2 regions of the Lachnoclostridium phytofermentans ISDg genome follow, and region 2 is predicted to be linked to the other one. Evidence: a T-box and tRNA genes for the amino acid it is inferred to sense, from the RefSeq annotation. Region 2 holds a T-box; the other holds one or more tRNA genes.
What was found. A T-box is a leader RNA that pairs with one kind of tRNA and senses whether it is charged. The one in region 2 lies ahead of proS (proline--tRNA ligase), so its partner is inferred to be a tRNA-Pro.

Region 1 (10,610 bases), 630 kb from region 2:
TACATGGCGTTATGGTAACTAAATGGGACACAACTAAAAATGAGGAGGCAATTACATGAGTGGCAATGTCATTGTTGGACAGTCTGGAGGACCAACAGCGGTTATTAATTCAAGTTTGGCGGGGGTATACAAAACAGCAATGGATCGAGGGGCTAATAAAGTCTACGGTATGCAACATGGTATTCAGGGCTTTCTTAACGGGCAGATTGTTGACTTATCCGATCATATTAAGAGCAATCTCGACCTCGAGTTATTAAAGCGTACACCTTCTTCTTATCTTGGTTCATGCAGATATAAGCTTCCTGAAGTTTCCGTGAACAAAGAAGTTTATGAGACCATCTTTCAAAAGCTTCATGAATTAAACATTGAGTATTTCTTCTATATTGGTGGTAATGATTCCATGGATACTATCAAGAAATTATCTGAGTATGCAGAAATGACAGGAAGTCACATTCGTTTTATGGGCGTACCAAAAACAATCGATAATGACTTAGCTGCAACGGATCATACTCCTGGTTTTGGTAGTGCGGCAAAATACATTGCTTCAATTACAAAAGAGGTAATTCGTGATGGATTAGTTTATGATATTAAAAGCGTTACTATTTTAGAAATCATGGGTAGAAATGCTGGGTGGTTAACTGGTGCAGCTGCTCTTGCTAAGAGTGAAGACTGCGAAGGACCGGATATGATTCTTCTTCCGGAAGTTCCATTTGATACGAAAGACTTTATACAAAAAGTGGATGAAATTCAAAAGCGTAAGAAGTCCGTAGTGATTGCTGTTTCAGAGGGTGTTCGTCTTGCAGATGGTAGATATGTTTGTGAGGTCGGAGATGCAAATGGCAGTGTCGATGCGTTTGGGCATAAACAGCTTTCTGGTACAGGTCGTGTATTAGCTAACTTAGTGGCTGGTGAGCTTGGCTGTAAAGCACGTGCGATTGAATTTAGTACCTTGCAACGTTGTGCCTCTCATATCGTATCACGTACGGATATTTCAGAAGCATTCCAAGTTGGTGGTGCAGCAGTAAAAGCAGCTTATGAAGGTGAGACTGGCAAGATGATTACCTTAAAACGTGTTAGTGATGAACCATATCAGTGTACTACCGATATCTATGACATAAAGGCAATTGCTAACGTAGAAAAACGTGTACCTATGGAATGGATTGACGTTCCAAATTATTATGTAACACAGGATTTCATTAATTATGCAAGACCATTAATTCAGGCAGAACTTACTCCAATTATGGTTGAGGGACTTCCAAGACATTTATATTGTGAGGAGTAATCTTTCAAGGGAAATAATAAAAAAATGAATAGAGTTCATTTTTTTACCCAGAATAATAAATGGTTCTGTTAAAAGCATTTAGTAAGCAATAGAAAGCAAATTAACGGGCTTTCTATTGCTTTTTTTATTTAGATTGCTCATCCTTTTTTTGCAAGGCGATGCGTATTTACTTAGATAAAATCACTTTTTGTTTTTAAAATTTTCACTTTTCAAAATTAAAAAACTATGATATGATATTATATAGTATTTAAAACTACGTTATGTGATAGATAATTACTACGTGATAAAGACATCATCACAATATTTACAATTGACAGGAGGACTATTATGTCTTATAAAATTTTATGCGACAGTTGTACTGATTTACCAATGGAGTTACAACAGGATGAACATATTGTAAAAGTAGCATTGTCCATTCAAATAGAAGAAGAAAACATTATCGACGACGAGACATTTAATCAGATTGATTTTTTACGGAAAATGAACGATAGCAAGAATTGTCCGAAATCATCCTGTCCGTCTCCAGACAGTTATATGTCTCATTTTGATGAAGCAGAAGATATCTATGTGGTAACCTTATCCTCTCGTTTAAGTGGATCCTATAATAGTGCGGAACTTGCTAAAAAGTTATATTTAGAAGATCATCCAAATAAAAACATCGAAGTGGTTGATTCCAAATCTGCATCGGTTGGCCAGACCCTTATCGCAATGAAGATTCAAGAGTTGATTGAAAAAGGATTTTCCTTCTCTGAAGTAGTATCTAAAGTAAATGAGTTCCGTGATGGATTAAAAACAAAGTTTGTTTTAGAGACCTTAGATACGTTAAGAAAAAATGGTAGATTAAGTAACTTAACCGCAGTTATTTGTAGTGCTCTCAATATTAAACCTATTATGGGAGCTGATGATGGAAATATTGTTAAAATTGATCAGGCTCGTGGGATTGAAAAAGCACTACTAAAGATGGTAAAATATATGGAAGAGGATGTGATTGATGCAAAGAACCGTGTTCTTGGCATTTCACACTGTAATAATTTTGAACGTGCAATATTTGTAAAAGAAGAAATTATGAAGTGTATTCCTTTTGCAAAATGTTTTATAGCAAACACGGGCGGTATTTCTAGCTTATATGCAAATGAAGGCGGCATCATTGTTTGTTACTAATCGGTAGAGAAAGGAAAGGATAGGACCAAATGAAAGAGTTTGTCATTACAACAGATTCCAATTCGGATTTATTGCCATCCTACATTAAAGAGAAAAATATTGGTATTATCTCTCATTATTATGATTTAGAAGGCATAACTTACGGGGAGGACCATTTATTATCTGCGAAAGAATTCTATGATAAAATGCGTGCAGGTGTTATGCCAACAACTATGGCAAGTAACCCTGCCGTAATTCGCGAAACCTTTCAGAAATATGTTAGTGAGGGGTATGATGTTCTTCATATTAGTTTTTCATCTGCACTTAGTGGTGGCTGTAACAATGTTATGGTAGGTGCAAAAGAAGTATGTGAGGAAAATGAAGGCGCTAAGATTATTGTTATTGATACCTTGAATGTATCCTTAGGTCAAGGTATGGTTATAATGAAAGCTGCCGCGATGAGAGAGCAGGGCAAGAGTATCGATGAAGTAGCTGCCTGGATTGAAGAACATAAATTAGAATTTTGTGTTCAATTTACCGTAGATGATTTACATCATCTTCATAGAGGTGGTCGAGTTTCTAAGGCAACAGCTATTGTAGGATCTATGATAAATATTAAGCCTATTTTGGTCGTTAACAACGAAGGTCAGCTTGTATCGAATGGAACTACTCGTGGAAGAAAGAAATCACTAGCTACATTAGTGGATAATATGCTATCTACCATGGGAAAATATAAGAACGAGAATAATGTTATCTGTGTTGTACATGGAGATGTCGAAGAGGATGCTAATTTCTTAGTAAATCTCATAAAGGAAAAGTTACATACCGACGACATTATTGTGAATACAGTAAGCCCAAGTATTGGAGCTCATTCCGGTCCTGGTGCAATCGGTATTTGTTATATGGGAGAGCATCGATAAATAAAACTTACGTTATTATTTAACTACATGAGTGAACCAAGGAGATAGATCAAAAAGTTCTTTTTTGAGATACTATCTTCCTTGGTTTCATCTAATGTTATAGCTAATTTAATTGAATTATTTTCCTTTATTTGGTCTTGACAATTAAAATAAATTGTAGCATAATATCATAGCGACCTGCTTCTTTTTCCTTGTACATACAACAGTCACAATTCGAGGCGTGGCTCAGTTTGGTAGAGCGCTACGTTCGGGACGTAGAAGCCGCAAGTTCGAATCTTGTCGCCTCGAGGATAGGTTTAATTTTAAATCATATCAAAATATTATGCCGTTATAGCACAGTCGGTAGTGCGATTCACTCGTAATGAATAGGTCACCGGTTCGATTCCGGTTAACGGCTTTAAAAAATTAGTAAAATTAATAGCTGTAGCAGTTAGGTAAAAGTGTGGCACCCTGAAAGAGGGTGCTTTTTTAATTTATAGGAAATTACAATACAATTTCCTATAAATCAAAAACTCTCCGAGGGATGCACACTCACCCTACTGGTTCGGTGCGACAAAGTGACTTCGCACTTATTCGCCAATTCTTATATCACTACCATTAATCAGTATTACTTGAGAGTTATTAATAGGTGTCAAAACCAAAGTGTCTTTATACTTAGAAATAATTTTTTCTACTGTTTTCTGAAATGGGAAACAATTATAGTGTGGTAATGGATAAAAATCAATAATGTTTAAGGCATTAAAGTTAGTTAAATCATTAGCCTTCTTGTAATCGTCCATATCTTTCACATATTCAATATTGGGAGATAGAATCATTGAACCAGCTGATTCACCAATATAAATCTTCCCGGATTCGATTTGCTCCATAATTATTTTGTCAGCTCCCACTCTTCGTAGCTCTTGAAGTAAAAAGAAGGTATTTCCACCAGAAACATAAATAAAATCGTTGTTTTGCAGTTTGCTTAATATATCAGATTGCGTTGCTGTGGAAATCTCCAGTTCATCCACTTTAAGCCCCAGTTTCTCCAGTGCTTTCCTGCCTGACTTTACGTAGAAATTCATTTTTTCGTGTAATGCAGCAGTGGGAATAAAGGTTACAGTTTTTTCTGTTAAATCGCTGGATGCGAACTCTGGGAACAAATTTGCAACATCCTTAAACGATGAAGATAAAAATAGTTTTTTCAATACGAATATCCTCCTGTTGGGTTTATTTCTATTATAACCAAGTATTGTTGACATCTATATGTCAGTCAATTAAAATAAAGTACAAGGTGTAATTATGAAGTTTGAACGAATGCTAGCAATCGTAATGCTACTTTTACAAAGGGAAAAAGTAACAGGAAAAGAGCTTGCAGAAATGTTTGAGGTATCGCTTCGAACAATTTATCGGGATATTGAAGCAATTAATGTAGCCGGGATTCCGATATTAACCACTTCTGGTATCGGCGGAGGAATCAGTATTATAGAACAATATAAAATAGAAAAAGGTATCTTTACAGCAGATGATATTAGTACAATGCTGATGGGACTTGGAGTTGTTCAAAGTGCGCTGTCGGGTAAAGATATTACAACAGCACATGCTAAGTTAAGAAGCTTTATATCTGAAGAACTGGCGGATGATATAACTGTAAAAACAGATCAAATTTTCTTTGACCTATCCTCGTGGATAAGAGGTAAAGATTTAAACAAGGTATTGGATATTGTTAAATCCGCAATGGAACAAAAGCATACAGTAACTTTTTCCTACTACGGACACAGGGGGCAAGAAAAACTTCACAGCATTGAGCCCCACCGTCTTGTTTTTAAAGATTAATTTTATTGACGATGACTATGGTTATGGTATTCTAATGAGTTTCGGAAACAAGTTAACTTGCATAGAACCTAATTATGTTCGAGTCGAGTTACAAAGACGTTTGGAAGCGATGCTAGAGAAATATATCACATAAACATTTGGCGGAGAATATGGGGAAATCATTTAATACAGAATATCTTCATTTCTGGACTTGTGCGAAATTCATCAAGTCGGATAATACAATTTCTTATATGACGAAATACTAACAGCATAATCCAGAGATTCGAGGTATGGAGAATTTGCCATGCCTGTAGCACATATTTGTTTCTCCTTGATTTATAATTAGCATTGACAGTCATTTGAAACATGTTATTATGGTTGTATGTGAAGATTATGGAAGGAAAAGTATTTTCTTATATATCGAAGAAAAGGTCATTGTGATAGGAAACGTACTGAAGAAGACGTATGGAAGAAGACATCGATAACTTAAAGAACTATCTTGAGTTATAGTAGAAGGAAAAGGGGGAATCAGTATGAGATTAGCAGCGATACTGTGGGATTATGATGGTACTTTAGTCGATAGTACTAAAAAAAATATACGCGTTACAAAAGAGGTATTAAAGCACTTTATACCTGAAATCGAGCAACATATGCCGATAGCGCTAACCTCAATTGATGAATATCAAAAAGCAAATTATAAATATAAGAACTGGAAAGAATTATATGAACATGCATATGGGTTGTCTATGGAACAGATTGAAGAGGCAGGGAAGCTTTGGAGTCCTTATCAGCTACAGGATGATTTAAATGCAGAGTTGTTTCAGGGATTACTTGAAATAATTCCAAGGTTGCCAGTAAAAGCCCAGGGAATATGCTCTCAAAATAGTTCAAAAAACATAGAAAATACTTTAGATTCCTATGGACTAGCATCGTTCTTTCCTGTGATTATCGGTGTGGACGAAGTTGGTTTTAATGAACAAAAGCCGAACCCTTCGGGATATTTAAAATGTCTATCGAAGCTAGGGGTAGATTATGAAGATTCCGTATTAATTTATATTGGAGATCATGCAGAAGATGTTATTTTTGCTAAGAATGCAGAAAAGTGCTTGTTAGAACAGTTAAGTGAAAAGAACACAAATAGTACTGTGAAAATAATTACAATTGGAGTGAATTACAGCGGTTCAGATGCTTCCACATGGGTAGTGAAACCAGACTATGTTGTAACTTCGCCAAAGGAAATAGAAAGTATCATAACTGAAATTATTGAGAATTAGAAGGAAACGCCTGTGAACAAATATACCTTAGCATTTCGTTTGTTAAAAAAGAACTATAAAACTGTATTACTATTTGAATTATTTTATAAATTAATTGGATCCACTGTATTTACTCCATTGCTTCTTGGTATGTTAAATCTTGCCTTAAAGCTTTCGGGAGAACAATATCTAACTAATGATAATTTTTTCGAGTTTCTAAGAAGGCCTACAACGATAGGTATCAGCTTAATTGTCTTATTGGCTGTAACATTATTTACTTTATTTGAGATGACTGCCTTAGTTCAATGTTTTCATGCTTCGTTTCATAATAATAAGATGACGGTTGCACAAATGTTTCAGGCTGGCTATCGATCTGCTTTTCGATTATTTAGGAGAAGGAATGGACTAATTGTTGTATTTGTTTTATTTATTATCCCGATTACGAATTTTGCGATAGTGTCTGGTTATATTTCAAGTATCAAAATACCAGAATTTATTATGGATTATATCAACAACAATCGGTTGCTTTCGGTACTATTTATTTTATGTATGATCCTTTTTGCTATTATTGCATTGCGCTGGATTTTTAGTATTCATGCGTTTACACTAGAAGGTTGTAACTATAAAAAAGCAAGAAAAGAAAGCCTTCGAATGAATAAAGGACGTTATATTAAGCATGCCATAGGATTAATTGTATGGAATATATCCATAACTTTGATTGTGTTACTATTTACCTCTCTTTCCATTGGTGCAGTGGCTCTTGTAATTAAATCGTTAACCAATTCAACGATTGCCTATTCTATGACACTTGCTATTGTTGCAGGTGTGCTACTATTACTATTAATCGTGTTTGCCAATTTTTCAGTGGCTATATCTTTTGCATTTATCAGTGCATTATATTATAAACAAAAGAGATATGCAGGGGAGGAAATCCCAACTTATCGTTCTTCTGATATTACATTCCATAAGTTGAAAAAGGTATTAGTATTTAGCGTATTAGTTGCTGCAGTGATAAATGTCTTCTACGTATCTGTTGTAACCAATAAAAATTTTGATTGGAATGTACAATTATTTGAACATACACAGGTGTCCGCGCATCGTGGTAATTCTAGTATAGCGCCAGAGAATACCATGCCCGCATTCCAAAGTGCAATAGAACAACGAGCGGATTATATAGAACTTGATGTTCAACAGACGAAGGATGGAGTGATTGTAGTAGCGCATGATTCCAATTTGAAACGAATCTCTGGTAAAAATATAAATATATGGGAAGTTACCTACGATGAGATTAAAGATATCGACGTTGGAAGTTGGTTTCACAGTGACTTTTCTTCTGTTAGATTATCTACATTAGAAGAGGTAATTAAGGAGACAAGGGGTAAGATTAAATTAAATATTGAACTTAAGCCAAGTGGTCATGAAGTCGATTTTGAAAAGAATGTTGTTGACTTGATTAAAAAGTATAAGGTAGAGGGTGACTGTGTCGTAGCCTCGATGAGTTATGATTGTTTAAAACAGGTGAAGGAATATGCACCTGATATAAAAACAGTTTATATAACAACGGTTGCATACGGCTCCTTATTAACCATGGAGTATGCGGATGTTTATAGCATTGAAGCTACCTTTGTAACAAGTAAATTGGTAAATGACATTCACCGTCAAGGGAAAGAAATCTATGCTTGGACTGTGAATAATGAGAGTAGTGTACAGAAAGTGATCGATGTAGGTGTTGATAATGTCATTACGGATAATCCTGTTATGGTTCGTGAATTAATATATTCTAAGAGTTTAAATGAAAATATAGTAGATTTTATATATCGTCTCATTAATAAATAGTGATGAAAGATAGAAATGTTCGGTCCTATTCTTATGGTCACAAATATGGTTACAAATATGGTTACAAATAGGGTTACAACTAGAGTTACAAATAAGATAAGAAATAAGATGTTACTTTAATTACGCAAGTTTTACACCTAAGCTTTAAAAAAAATAAAAAACACGAAAAGATGAGTGATAATTTCACCTCCAAGTTTGTGGCTGTTCTATCTTTACGCTTGTGAGGTATGAAATTAGCGCAGAAATGAGGAAAAGTATGAAACTAATTCTAATAAGACACGGAGAACCAAATTATTCGATTGATTCACTTACTGAAAAAGGATGGAGAGAAGCGGATTTTCTTTCTGAAAGAATCAGCAAGCTTCCAATTTCGGCAATTTATTGTTCACCTCTTGGAAGGGCAAAAGACACAGCAAAAGCAACATTACGAAAATTAGGTACCGAAGCTGAGATATTACCTTGGCTTAGAGAGTTCGATGCTCCAATTGAACTTGGTGGTAATGAAAAAAAGTTGGTACCGTGGGATTTTATGCCTGGTTATTGGACGAAACAAGAGGAATTTTACGACAGAGATCGATGGTTTGACAATGATTTGATGAAGACAGGACCGGTTAAGGAAGAGTATGAAAAAGTAGCTGCTGGACTTGATGAACTTTTATTAAAACATGGATATCAAAGAGATGGTAGATTATACCGAGCTATACCAGGAAGTGATGATACAATCGTGCTATTTTGCCACCTTGGAATTACTTGTGTTATACTTTCACATCTACTTGGAATCTCAGCACAATTAATGTGGCACGGATTCTTTATTGCACCTACTTCAGTTACTATAATAGAAACAGAAGAGCGTATGAATAATGAAGCATTCTTTCGCTGTAGGGAGGTAGGAGACACAGCTCATTTGTATGTGAAAGGAGAACCAGTGTCAAACGCTGGATTCTTTCCAAGACAGCCTAAGTAATGTGAGAGTGGCATTATTTTTACCATTGGATCATCTAGAATCATTGATTTTTATCTAGCGAGTATTATAGGTAGTGCTTAAATTATACTAATTATACTAAGAAATAATAATATTAAACGAGTGTTATAATCAAAAGTTTGTTAATTCAAAATTGATTTATAACACTCGTTTTATTTTATTGTGTAAATATAAGGAAAATAAAATTAATATCTATCTTATTTAAAAAGGCAAATTACAGTAATGAGAAAGAACAAATAGTAGTAAATAGATAAAAACAACCTAATAAATAAAAAATAATGAACAAATATTGGTAACTGAGTTGTATTCTTATTAAAGGATTAAAAATTATTCTAACAATAGGTTAAGAAAACATCATATAGATTGGGGGGAGTGGCAGTGGAGAGTTCCTATGAAAAACATTCCATAACGGAAAGTTTTCATCAGTATTCAGATATGGTTTACCGTATTGCGCTTAATTCGGTACGAAGTATTTCAGCTGCAGAAGATATCACACAGGAAGTTTTTTTAAAACTATTAGAGAAACAGGTTACCTTTGAGTCAATGCAACATGAAAAAGCGTGGTTAATTCGCGTCACAATAAATTATTGTAAAAATTATTTAAAATCAGGGTGGTTTCGAAAAATCACAGAACTTACAGAGGATATTCCGTATAGCAGTGGGATTGAGTATACCTTGGAGCAAAAGGAACTTTATAACCAACTGATGAAGTTAAAAGAGCAGGAGAGAACGATAGTTTATCTATATTATTATGAAGAGTATACTCTGGCTGAGATAGCAAAAATATTAGAGATGAATAGTAACACGGTAGCTACGAAGTTACGTAGAGCCAAGGAAAAACTTAAGTTTCAAATGAAAGGAGGGGTGTATTGATGAAAAAAGAGTCAAAACAGTATGGAGAACTTAATGAAAATGATTTAAAAATTAATATGAAAGCAGTATATGAAGGAATGAAATACCAATCGAAATCAAAGCAAGAGTTGTTAGCACGGATTCAACAAATAGAACTAAGAAAAAATGACACTAGTTCAGAAGAAACGCATGACTATGTCTATTTGAACTTAAGAAATCAAAAGAAAATAGAAGGAAGAGGAGTATCTTTCTTAAAGCTAGGAGCACGTATTTTGACGATAGCAGCAGTTATATTCTTTGTTAGTGTCTTGATTTATAATGTTCATATTCGATTAGAGAAACAAAAAGAAGCAGCGGTAGATTTAAATGAGGTAGATCAAATAAATAAAGAAAATAAAGAACAAAACGAAAATAAAGAACAAAACGAAAATAAACAAGGAGAACATAACTCACAGAATTCAGACAGTGAACAAAGCCATGAGAATCAGCAAAACAAAGAGAGTAATCAAATTAATGAAGAGTACGGGAAAGATAATTTATTCGGGAATGAAAGA
Region 2 (10,610 bases):
AGAAACATAATTCTACAATTCTATGCATAGTTATAAGGTGTCATCCTGAACTACTCGAATCATATTATATCTCATGGTATATATTGGCTTTCGTTAGAACAAATCATATCGTTATTATAAGCAAAAAGACTGATAGTGTTAGTGCATAAATATGCGACTATCCTATCAGTCTATCTTATTCCATAGATGGTACTTCTAATCCTCTTCTAATATGTTCCCCAACTTTTGAAGAGATACAACCATCTGTGTTATTTCATCTTTTCCCATTCGCCTTCCTATTCTTCCCAACAATTTATGAAAGGCATCTTGCTCTCTTAAGAGTGCTTGTTTTCCCAAAGCTGTTAGTTCAAGATAGTAAATCCGATGGTCTTTCGCATCGCTTACCTTCTGAAGAAAACCTTTTTTCTCTATAACGGTAAGCATACGAGAGGTTGCCGGCTTCTTTGTACCAAGTTGTTCATTCAAGCTAGTCGGTGTCAGTTTCTGATTGCCATCTTTTTGTGATTCTGCAATCATGCTCATCGCACAAAATTCTCCAAAGGTCAAATCGTTTTGCAGACGCAGCTGACTTACGACAGAGCGCAAATGATGCATCATGATAATAAGATCACTGGGTTCCGTTTGCATATTACATAAACTCCAATCTATTTCATTCCGATAATAGGAGCGTTTTTTGCACCCTCAATCTGATTATCGGAACAAGATTTTGTTACGATAATATAAATTGTCTAGCTATGTATAGCTAGACAATCTACATTCTATGATCTATTTTATATTTGCAATTGCAATATTGTTAAAAATAGATTGTTAACATCGTTAATTAATGAATTGAGGATACATTATTTATCTTAATTTGTCAAGGATTGTTTCTGTTTTGGAAGTAATCCCCTATATATATTTGATATTTAAAATAGAGGCAAAAGAAACAGAAAGACTTTCATCTTTTGCTTCTTATACCTCTATAGTAGTATTTTATCTATATTCGCTCTTTTGCTTATTCGCGTACGCTAGAATTATAACTATCCAACAACTGATGTTTCATATGATATAGCTCATTAGAAAGATCTACATAAACATCCTGAGGGTTAACCAAACGTCTTGTTTCATCCCATAGAGTATTGAGTTCATCCTGGCAGTAAGTTCTAATATCCATTACAGCTGGAGATCCATAGACGCACTCACCATTTAAAAAGATAGGAACAAGCAATTCTCTCATTTTATAGGTACCTGGTTTTAAATAGGTCTTCTTCCAAGTTGCCATAGGATCAAAAAGTAATAAAGGATTATCTTCGGAATACTTCTCACCAACTAAAGCAATTAAGTCTGCTTTAATCTTCCCACTCTCTTTATCATAGATACGATAAATTGTTTTGTTACCAGGATTGGTAATCTTCCATTGGTTTTCAGATAGCTTAATTTTAGGTATAAATATATCATCCTGCTTAATTGCAGCTAATTTATAAACACCACCAAATGCAGGACAATCTTTCGAAGTAATTAGATTTGTTCCGACACCCCAGGAATTAATCTGTGCACCCTGTGTCTTTAAGGAATCAATCAAATATTCATCCAAATCACTGGAAGCACTGATGAAAGCATCATTAAGACCAGCTTCATTTAACATCTTGCGAGCCCTTTTAGATAAATAGGATAAATCACCGCTATCTAGGCGGATTCCATAACGACTGGTAAGTGTTCCCGCTTCTTTCATCTCCTTGAATACCCTTATTGCATTCGGTACACCGGAACGAAGCGTATCATACGTATCAACTAATAATGTAACACTATTTGGATAAAGCTCTGCATATTTGCGAAATGCTGTTAACTCATCTTCAAAACTCATAATCCAGCTATGTGCGTGGGTACCAAGAACAGGCATTCCAAACATTTTTGCGCTTTGAACATTACTAGTACCGATACATCCGCCAATGACCGCAGCTCTGGCACCAAGAGTACCCGCATCTGGCCCTTGAGCTCTACGAAGACCGAATTCCATGACACCTTCCCCACATGCTGCATAGCAAACACGAGAAGCCTTTGTTGCAATTAAACTCTGGTGATTGATAATATTTAAGATTGCCGTTTCCACAAGCTGTGCTTCCATAATTGGAGCAATTACTTTCACCAGTGGTTCCATCGGAAATACTACAGATCCTTCTGGAACAGAATAAATGTCACCAGAGAATTTAAAGTTTTTCAAATACTCTAAGAAATCCTCATCAAATATGCTAAGGCTACGGAAATAGTCAATATCATCCTGTTCGAATTTTAAGTTCTTAATATAATCAATTACTTGTTCCAATCCACAGCAAATCGCATAACCACTGCCAGATGGGTTCGTTCGATAGAATGCATCAAAAACAACCGTTTCGTTAGTTTTATTTTTAAAATAACCTTGCATCATAGTTAGCTCATAAAAGTCGGTCAACAACGTTAAATTACGTTCAGCCATAGCGATATCCTCCTTCGCAATCATCAAGTACAATTTTCTGCGAGTACTATGTATCATGTAGTACTCGCATTACGTGAAACACGTATTACGTACATTACGTAAAATCATCCAGAGATTCCTTCATCTATTAATAAGCTTTTCCCCAATACACTAAGGATTTAGCTTGCTTACCACAGCATACACAGGTATCAGCAATATGTTCCTGTGCAAATGGCATACAACGTGAAGTAGCACCTGTCTTTTCCTTAATTTCGTCTTCGCAGGCACGTTCTCCACACCACATAGCTTTTACAAATCCTGGCTTGTTAGCAACAACATCTGCAAATTCTTCTGTAGAATGAGCCTCGTAAGTATGAGCATCACGATGATTTCTAGCACGCTCTAACATTTCTTTTTGCATAGCTTCAAGAATTTCACCAATCTTTGTATCAATTTCATCAAGAGAAACTACAGTCTTCTCTCTTGTATCACGACGTACAAGAACTGCTTGATTTGCCTCAATGTCCTTTGGTCCGATTTCAACACGCACTGGGATACCACGCATCTCATGCTCAGAGAATTTCCATCCTGGGCTCTTATCAGAATCGTCGACCTTTACACGGAAAGCGCCAAGTTTTTCACGAAGTTCTGCCGCCTTTTCTAATACGCCTTCCTTCTTTTGCATAATTGGAACAATAACAACTTGAGTAGGAGCAATTCTTGGTGGCAATACAAGACCACTATTATCACCGTGTACCATAATTAATGCACCAATCAGACGAGTTGTCATTCCCCAAGAAGTCTGGTGTACATATTGAAGTTTATTTTCTTTATCGGTATATTGAATGTTAAAGGCTTTTGCAAATCCATCTCCAAAGTTATGGCTAGTTCCTGATTGAAGCGCCTTACCGTCATGCATCAATGCTTCGATGGTATAAGTTGCCTCAGCTCCTGCGAATTTTTCTTTGTCTGTCTTTCTACCACGAACCATAGGAATCGCTAACACTTCTTCACAGAAATCAGCATAAAGATTGAGCATTTGAATGGTTCTTTCTTCTGCTTCCTCAGCTGTTGCATGCGCTGTATGTCCTTCTTGCCATAAGAACTCTAAAGTACGTAAGAATGGTCTGGTTGTTTTCTCCCAACGTACAACGGAACACCATTGATTGTATAGTTTAGGAAGATCACGATAAGATTCAATTATATGAGAATAAAAGTCACAGAATAAAGTTTCAGAAGTTGGTCTTACACATAAACGTTCTTGTAACTGCTCTCCACCACCGTGAGTAACCCAAGCAACTTCTGGTGCAAAACCCTCTACATGATCTTTTTCTTTATTTAATAAGCTCTCTGGAATAAACATAGGCATGTAAACATTCTCTACTCCAGTCGCCTTAAATCTAGCATCTAACTCCTTTTGGATATTCTCCCAAATAGCATATCCTGCTGGACGGAAAATAGTACATCCTCTTACTCCTGAATAATCTACAAGTTCAGCTTTTTTTACTACATCCGTATACCATTGAGCGAAATCTTCATCCATAGAGGTAATCGATTCAACTAATTTCTTATCGTTTGCCATAATCATTCTCCTTTTAAAATTTATTATAAACCAAGTGACCTCGCCACTTTTCCTAGGTCTCAATCTCATGGGTGAAGGTACAATTGAATAAAAAAAAGGCCCCTTAAAACAAGGGACCGAAACTTCGGTGGTACCACCCAAATTAATTGCTTGCGCAATTCACTCCTATCGTTAACGCCGATTTACGCTGTATTTTATACGATATGTTATTATCATAACGTATGCTATATTTATAGCGTACAGTGCTCCAAGGTAGGTTCTATTCGGCTTCATAAGAGTTTTCACCAGCCACTCTCTCTCTAAAATGACTTACCTATATACTATTCCTCTTCATCGCAACTTTCTATGCATCGCACAGAATTTAGATTACCATGATTTTATGCTACATACTGGTTTTTGTCAAGAATGATTTTTAGCAAACGTATAGTTCCCCTTATCTAAGCACAATTCTAATATAACAGCCTATTCCTCTGCATATGTCGCAATCACAGTTTTTATAATAACTAAGCTAAGCGGTCCTAAAAAAAAGCCAATCACTCCAAAAAGTTGTACCCCCACATACATTGCTATCATACTATAGATGGGTTTCACCCCAATTTTGTCTCCTAATAATTTGGGTTCCAATATCTCACGCACTATCTGACATAATAGGAATATGCTCATGATGACAGCCGCGTGCATAAACTTTTTTTGTAATAACATCACTATAGTCCATGGAATTAAGATAAGCCCGCTTCCTAACACCGGAAAACCGTCGAATATACCAACCGCAAGACCTATCAATAAAGCATACGGGTTCTTTAGTATGAAAAATCCCACCGCATTTATTACTGCTATAATCGACATTAATATCATCTGTGTTTTCATATAGGCAATTCCCGTGTCTGATAACTTTTGTGTAATTTTATGAACCGCAGGGTAAAATTCTGATTTTCGAAGCCCTACCTTATATTCCTCCATATCCTTTATAATTAAAATAGTAGCTACTAAAATAATAAGGAAAATTGCAAGAAACTCTGCTAAACCAATGGCTAACTTTATTGTTTGAACCGTCATCTTAGGTAATATATTCATTTGAACATACTTTACCAAGGTTTCCATTCCATCATTCACTACTAATTTTAATGATCCATCCTTAAAACCGAACAGCTTATCCCCCGTAACACAAATGATTTCTACCTGTTGCGTAAAATATTGCTGGTAAATCGGAATATTTCGCAAAAATAATACGACTTGATTGAATAAAATTCTTCCAAGATAACATAATATTACTGAAATTACTAGTAATAACAAAAGAACACCAAAACCTCCACCAACCACTAGAGGAATTTTTAATTTTCGGTGTAAAAAGCCTACTACTGGTCGTAACAGCCAAGCGATAAAGTAGGCAAATAAAAATGGGACAAACAGCGGTAATAGGTATTTCATACCTATATACACAGCAATGATTGTCCCAGCAGTAAGAAGTAACTTTCTTTTATTTTTTGATAGTTTCACTTTCTTCTCCAAACAATCACCTCGTATCAATCCTCAGCTGATTCTGATACTATTGTCTGTAGAAGATTTTTATCTATGCCCAAAAGTACAATGTAACATATCCCATCTTTCAGAATACTTGATCTCTCTGGCTTTTCGAATTTTGTTAGTTCCTGTTAAATATTCTTCCTAATTATGTTATGGATATATACCCAAAACTAGGATAGCATTTTAAAAAATTAATCTAAATAAGATAAAATACTTTATATTATAAAGTAACCGATTCAAAAATAAAATAACCTATAAACTAACAGATACAAAAGGAATTCCTTTCTCTGCTGCCTGCTTTACAAGTTCCATTCCACGAATCACCTTGTAATCGTCTTCCGTTTTTTCAATAACGATATCACCCTCTAAATAAAGCTTCTCTGGATTTGCAGACATTGTAGCCTCTTCTATCCCAAGACGCTTTGGAGACATTAAAATCTTTGTTTCTTTCTTATCGCCATTATTCTTGTATTTTTCAGCTTCTTCTAAAATAACCTTAGATAGAAGATCTGGTGTACAATACGTACTATCTAAAATCAAATTATAATTTAAAAAATTAAAATAATCCAAATTATAAATATCTTTATAACGAATATCCTCTGTTTGAGCACGAAGTTTTAATTGCTGTTTCGCATCTTCTGCGCTTGAATATTTTTCAACATTACCTCGATTATCCCCATACACGCGGTCGGCTGCAACATGAAGACTAACGGATAAAAAAACTTTGAATGATGTTTCAACAAAGTTCCATGCCAATCTGGAATCAAATACAATCGCCTTATCTGGATTCTCACGACTAATTTTTGCAGTAGTATCATCAATCATATTATCATACTTGTGATCCTTGCACATGAGTTGGTTCATCTCAAGCACACTGATTCCTAAATCTTCTGCCAGCTTACGCTGTACCTTACCCGTAGAATAAATTTCATAATGATGTTCCGTTTCTAAAATCTTGCAAATCGTAGATTTTCCGCTTCCGAGATTTCCGGTTAACGTGATATGCATTTGTTTTTCCTCCTATTTATAAGCATCTATTTTTTAAGTTTAATATTTTCTTCCTATCATAGCATGTCTTATTTCATCTTGGAAGAGTATTTTTAAGGAATTTAGCACCTTTTCCCCCACATGCTACTTCCTTAACCTTCATTTTCTCTTTTATTTTATCCAATTAACGTGTCACGATACCCTAAATGATACCAAAAGATATCTTTCAAATAATTTTTCCGAAAGATTTTATGAAAAATATAATAATTTTGCATGTAACGCTTCCACTTCTGCTTTATCATGTGTCACAAGGATGACTGTCCTTTCAGATAATGAATCTTTAAGATACGATAATACTTGCTCTTTTAAGCTTTCATCTAATCCTTTCAAAGGTTCATCTAGGATAATCACATCACTTTGAGCCATTACCGCTCTGACAATTGCTACCCTACGTTTCATTCCACCACTTAACTTACTTATTGGCTTTCCTTTATAATCACTTAGAAAAACTTTTGAAAATTCTTTCTCCACTTGTTCTGTTCCTATATCCGAAGGTAACACCATCTTTACATTTGTGATAGCATCAGACCCTTCACATAAACGGTCTTCTTGAAACACAGCAGAAAACTTTATATTTTCCAATCCAGTAACATTTCCCGCAGATGGTTTCAATAATCCCAATAGTACTTTCACAAATGTTGTTTTTCCTATACCAGAGGCCCCCATAATACCGATTACTTCCCCTGGTTTTATCGTAAGATTTAAATCTTTTAGAACCTGTTTTTCGCCAAAATTCAAAGAGACATTCTTAAAGATAATTTCTTTCTCACTCATCTTGTCCTCCATTAAGGTACTTTAACACCTTACATAGCAGTTTTAACGTTGTGCGCACCAAAATTTAATTGCACACTCCGATTCCCTATCTTTCTAACATTTCTTTGGTTAAGGCATAGTTTAATTTATTTATAAGCAAAAGAATAAGCTTTTCAAATACTACACTAATTCCTATAATCACAACAGTCCAAGCAAACATCTCTTTTGTCATAAGATATAATTTAGCCTCATATAGTTGCTCACCAATTGAGTTGTTTGGTAAACCAATTACCTCTGCAGCAATCCCTGATTTCCAACAAAAGCCCAAACCTACCGAACAAGCAGAAACAAAATATGGCATCACGGCTGGAAGATAGATAAATTTTAACTTTCTAAGTCCACTCATATGAAAAACTGCCGCCATTTCAAGTAAACCTTGGTCTGCTGATTCCACTCCTTTTAACACATTCGTGTAGATAATAGGAAGAACCATAAGAAAAGAAATTAATATCGATAGGTTTCTTGCCCTCACCCATAAAAGAGCTAATATTACAAATGAAGCAACTGGAATGGATTTAATCACTCTCATCGCAACCGTAAAAAACTCTTTTAAAAATACATTATGATAAGCCCCAAGTGATAATAATACACCAGTTACTACCGCTAAAATAAATCCTAGGCTTATTTTTAGAAAAGAAGATGAGATGCTAAACCAAAAACTTTTTTCAAAAATTAATTTCGCTAAAGTAGTCACTACTTGTATGGGGGAAGCAATTAATATATTGCTATTTATCACTATGCTTGCTACTTGCCACAATATTAGCCATATTGCAATTGCAAGCAAAGTTATATATCTTTTATGTACATCCTTATTAAAGTCTTTCATCCATACCCTCATTTCTGCTTGGTCATTGTCATGCTTGTAAGACGATGCATATTGTAACATCATTGCAGTAGTTTCTATCATAGATAAACCTACTGTAACACAATACAGTTGACCTCTATCATAGAAGTAACCAACAACACATTACAGTTGATTTCTATCATAAAAATAACCAACAACATATTACAGTTGATATCTATCATAGAAATAACCCTACCTAAATATTAATAAAACACGTTTCCACCAAATAAATTAGCCATACTGTCAAGTTCTATCATATACCATGATACTTCCCCTTGACAAGTATGGCTAAACACTTACTTACAAATTGATTTCTTTAATACTTTGATAAAATCAGTCACTGGCTGAACACACTGCTCTTGATGCTTTGCAATAATATCTACAATTGCGCTGCCGACAATTACACCATCGGATATCTCTGCCATCTCCCTTGCTTGTTCTGGTGTAGAAATTCCAAACCCAACTGCACAAGGAATATCGGTTACCTTCTTCGCCTCTTTTATCATGTAATCCACTTGACTTCCTATCTCTGTTCTTACTCCGGTTACCCCAAGAGAAGAAACGCAGTATAAGAAACCTTCTGCTTCCTTTAGTATGGTTTGAATTCTTTCCTTTGAGGTTGGTGCTATCATCGATATTAATGTAATATCATGTAATTTACAAAGAGGAAGTAGCTCTTCCTTTTCTTCATAAGGAAGGTCAGGTACAATTACTCCATCGATACCAACTTCTTTGCAACGCCTTAAAAATCGATCTGCACCGTAGGTATAGATAGGGTTTATATAAGTCATAAACACTAATGGTACCAATACCTTGCTCCTTACCCTTCCTATCATATCAAACAGCAAATCTGTGGTTGCCCCCGCCTTTAATGCTCTTTCATTTGCCTCCTGGATAATAGGGCCTTCCGCAATCGGATCAGAAAATGGGATTCCTATCTCAATTAGGTCCGCTCCCTCCATTGCCATACTAACAATCAATTCTTCTGTGACTTCAATTCCTGGATCTCCACCTGTAATAAAGGTAATAAGTGCCTTTCCCTTCGTAAATGCTTGTTCTATCCTAGTCATATAATTTCACCCCCCTATATCTAGCAATCGCAGCAACATCCTTATCTCCACGTCCTGAGATATTTATCACAAGGATACTGTCTTTCCCCATCGTTGGCGCTAACTTCTTTGCGTATGCAACAGCATGAGCACTCTCTATTGCAGGTATAATTCCTTCTGTTCTTGAAAGATATTCAAATGCCTCCACCGCTTCATCGTCCGTAACTGGTACATAAGTTGCCCGATTGGTATCATGTAACATAGCATGCTCCGGTCCGATTCCAGGGTAATCAAGACCCGCAGAAATAGAGTAAACAGGAGCAATTTGACCATATTCATCCTGGCAGAAATAAGATTTCATTCCATGGAAAATACCTTCTGTTCCATTTGCGATGGTAGCTGCATTTTTAGGATGATTTACACCAAGTCCTGCTGCCTCACAACCATATAAAGCTACACTAGGATCATTTAGGAATTCATAAAATGCTCCCATAGCATTACTCCCTCCACCAACACAGGCAACGATTGCATCTGGAAGTTTTCCTTCCACTTCCTGTAGTTGAGCTTTGATTTCCTTACCAATCACTTTCTGAAAATCTCGAACAATTGTTGGGAAAGGATGAGGTCCCATAACAGACCCTAAAACATAATGAGTATCCTCTACCCTCTTCGTCCACTCACGCATCGTTTCGTTTACTGCATCCTTAAGAGTCATAGTTCCTGAGGTTACTGGATGCACCTTAGCTCCCAATAGTTCCATTCGATAGACATTCAGTACCTGTCGGTCTGTGTCCTCTTTTCCCATAAAGATTTCACATTCCAGTCCCATAAGTGCTGCGGCTGTTGCTGTCGCCACACCATGTTGGCCGGCTCCAGTTTCTGCTATGACACGTGTCTTACCCATTTTTTTTGCCAATAATACCTGACCTAGTACATTATTAATTTTGTGAGAACCCGTATGATTTAAATCCTCTCGCTTTAAGTAAATTTTAGCCCCAGAAAGATCCTCGGTCATTTTCTTAGCGTAATATAACAACGATGGCCTTCCTGCATATTCATGGTATAAGGTCTCTAGTTCCTTACAAAAATCAGGATCCTTTTTAAAATACTCGTATGCCTTTTCTACCTCTAACACCGCATTCATTAATGTTTCTGGTACATATTGACCGCCATATTGATGAAATCTTCCTTCTTTCATATTGTCCTCCATTCTCGCGTACGCTTTTTTGATATTAATTTTCATTCCACCGCCAAGCGGCAAATAAAAACTCCTTTACCTTTTCTTCATCCTTTTGTCCCATACTTTCTACTCCACTGCTT

Region 1: it has a tRNA-Pro gene. The T-box ahead of proS (proline--tRNA ligase) is inferred to sense a tRNA for this amino acid. The anticodon was not compared.

What each region holds. Positions count from the first base shown of each region.
Region 1 covers NC_010001.1:4,062,937-4,073,546, reverse strand. The annotation lists gene CPHY_RS17330 (6-phosphofructokinase) at 56-1,282, shown strand; gene CPHY_RS17325 (DegV family protein) at 1,610-2,443, shown strand; gene CPHY_RS17320 (DegV family protein) at 2,473-3,342, shown strand; tRNA gene CPHY_RS17315 (tRNA-Pro) at 3,557-3,630, shown strand; tRNA gene CPHY_RS17310 (tRNA-Thr) at 3,667-3,739, shown strand; gene CPHY_RS17305 (Type 1 glutamine amidotransferase-like domain-containing protein) at 3,912-4,526, opposite strand; gene CPHY_RS17300 (helix-turn-helix transcriptional regulator) at 4,621-5,154, shown strand; gene CPHY_RS22725 (hypothetical protein) at 5,189-5,287, shown strand; gene CPHY_RS17295 (HAD family hydrolase) at 5,667-6,407, shown strand; gene CPHY_RS17290 (glycerophosphodiester phosphodiesterase) at 6,420-8,222, shown strand; gene CPHY_RS17285 (histidine phosphatase family protein) at 8,479-9,186, shown strand; gene CPHY_RS17280 (RNA polymerase sigma factor) at 9,583-10,077, shown strand; gene CPHY_RS21010 (RCC1 domain-containing protein) at 10,077-10,610, shown strand, end outside.
Region 2 covers NC_010001.1:4,697,921-4,708,530, forward strand. The annotation lists gene CPHY_RS19845 (MarR family winged helix-turn-helix transcriptional regulator) at 196-627, opposite strand; gene CPHY_RS19850 (nicotinate phosphoribosyltransferase) at 995-2,452, opposite strand; gene proS (proline--tRNA ligase) at 2,580-4,013, opposite strand; T-box leader at 4,122-4,356, opposite strand; gene ytvI (sporulation integral membrane protein YtvI) at 4,476-5,510, opposite strand; gene CPHY_RS19865 (cytidylate kinase family protein) at 5,790-6,545, opposite strand; gene CPHY_RS19870 (ATP-binding cassette domain-containing protein) at 6,774-7,358, opposite strand; gene CPHY_RS19875 (ABC transporter permease) at 7,444-8,304, opposite strand; gene trpA (tryptophan synthase subunit alpha) at 8,538-9,311, opposite strand; gene trpB (tryptophan synthase subunit beta) at 9,304-10,488, opposite strand; gene CPHY_RS19890 (phosphoribosylanthranilate isomerase) at 10,523-10,610, opposite strand, start outside.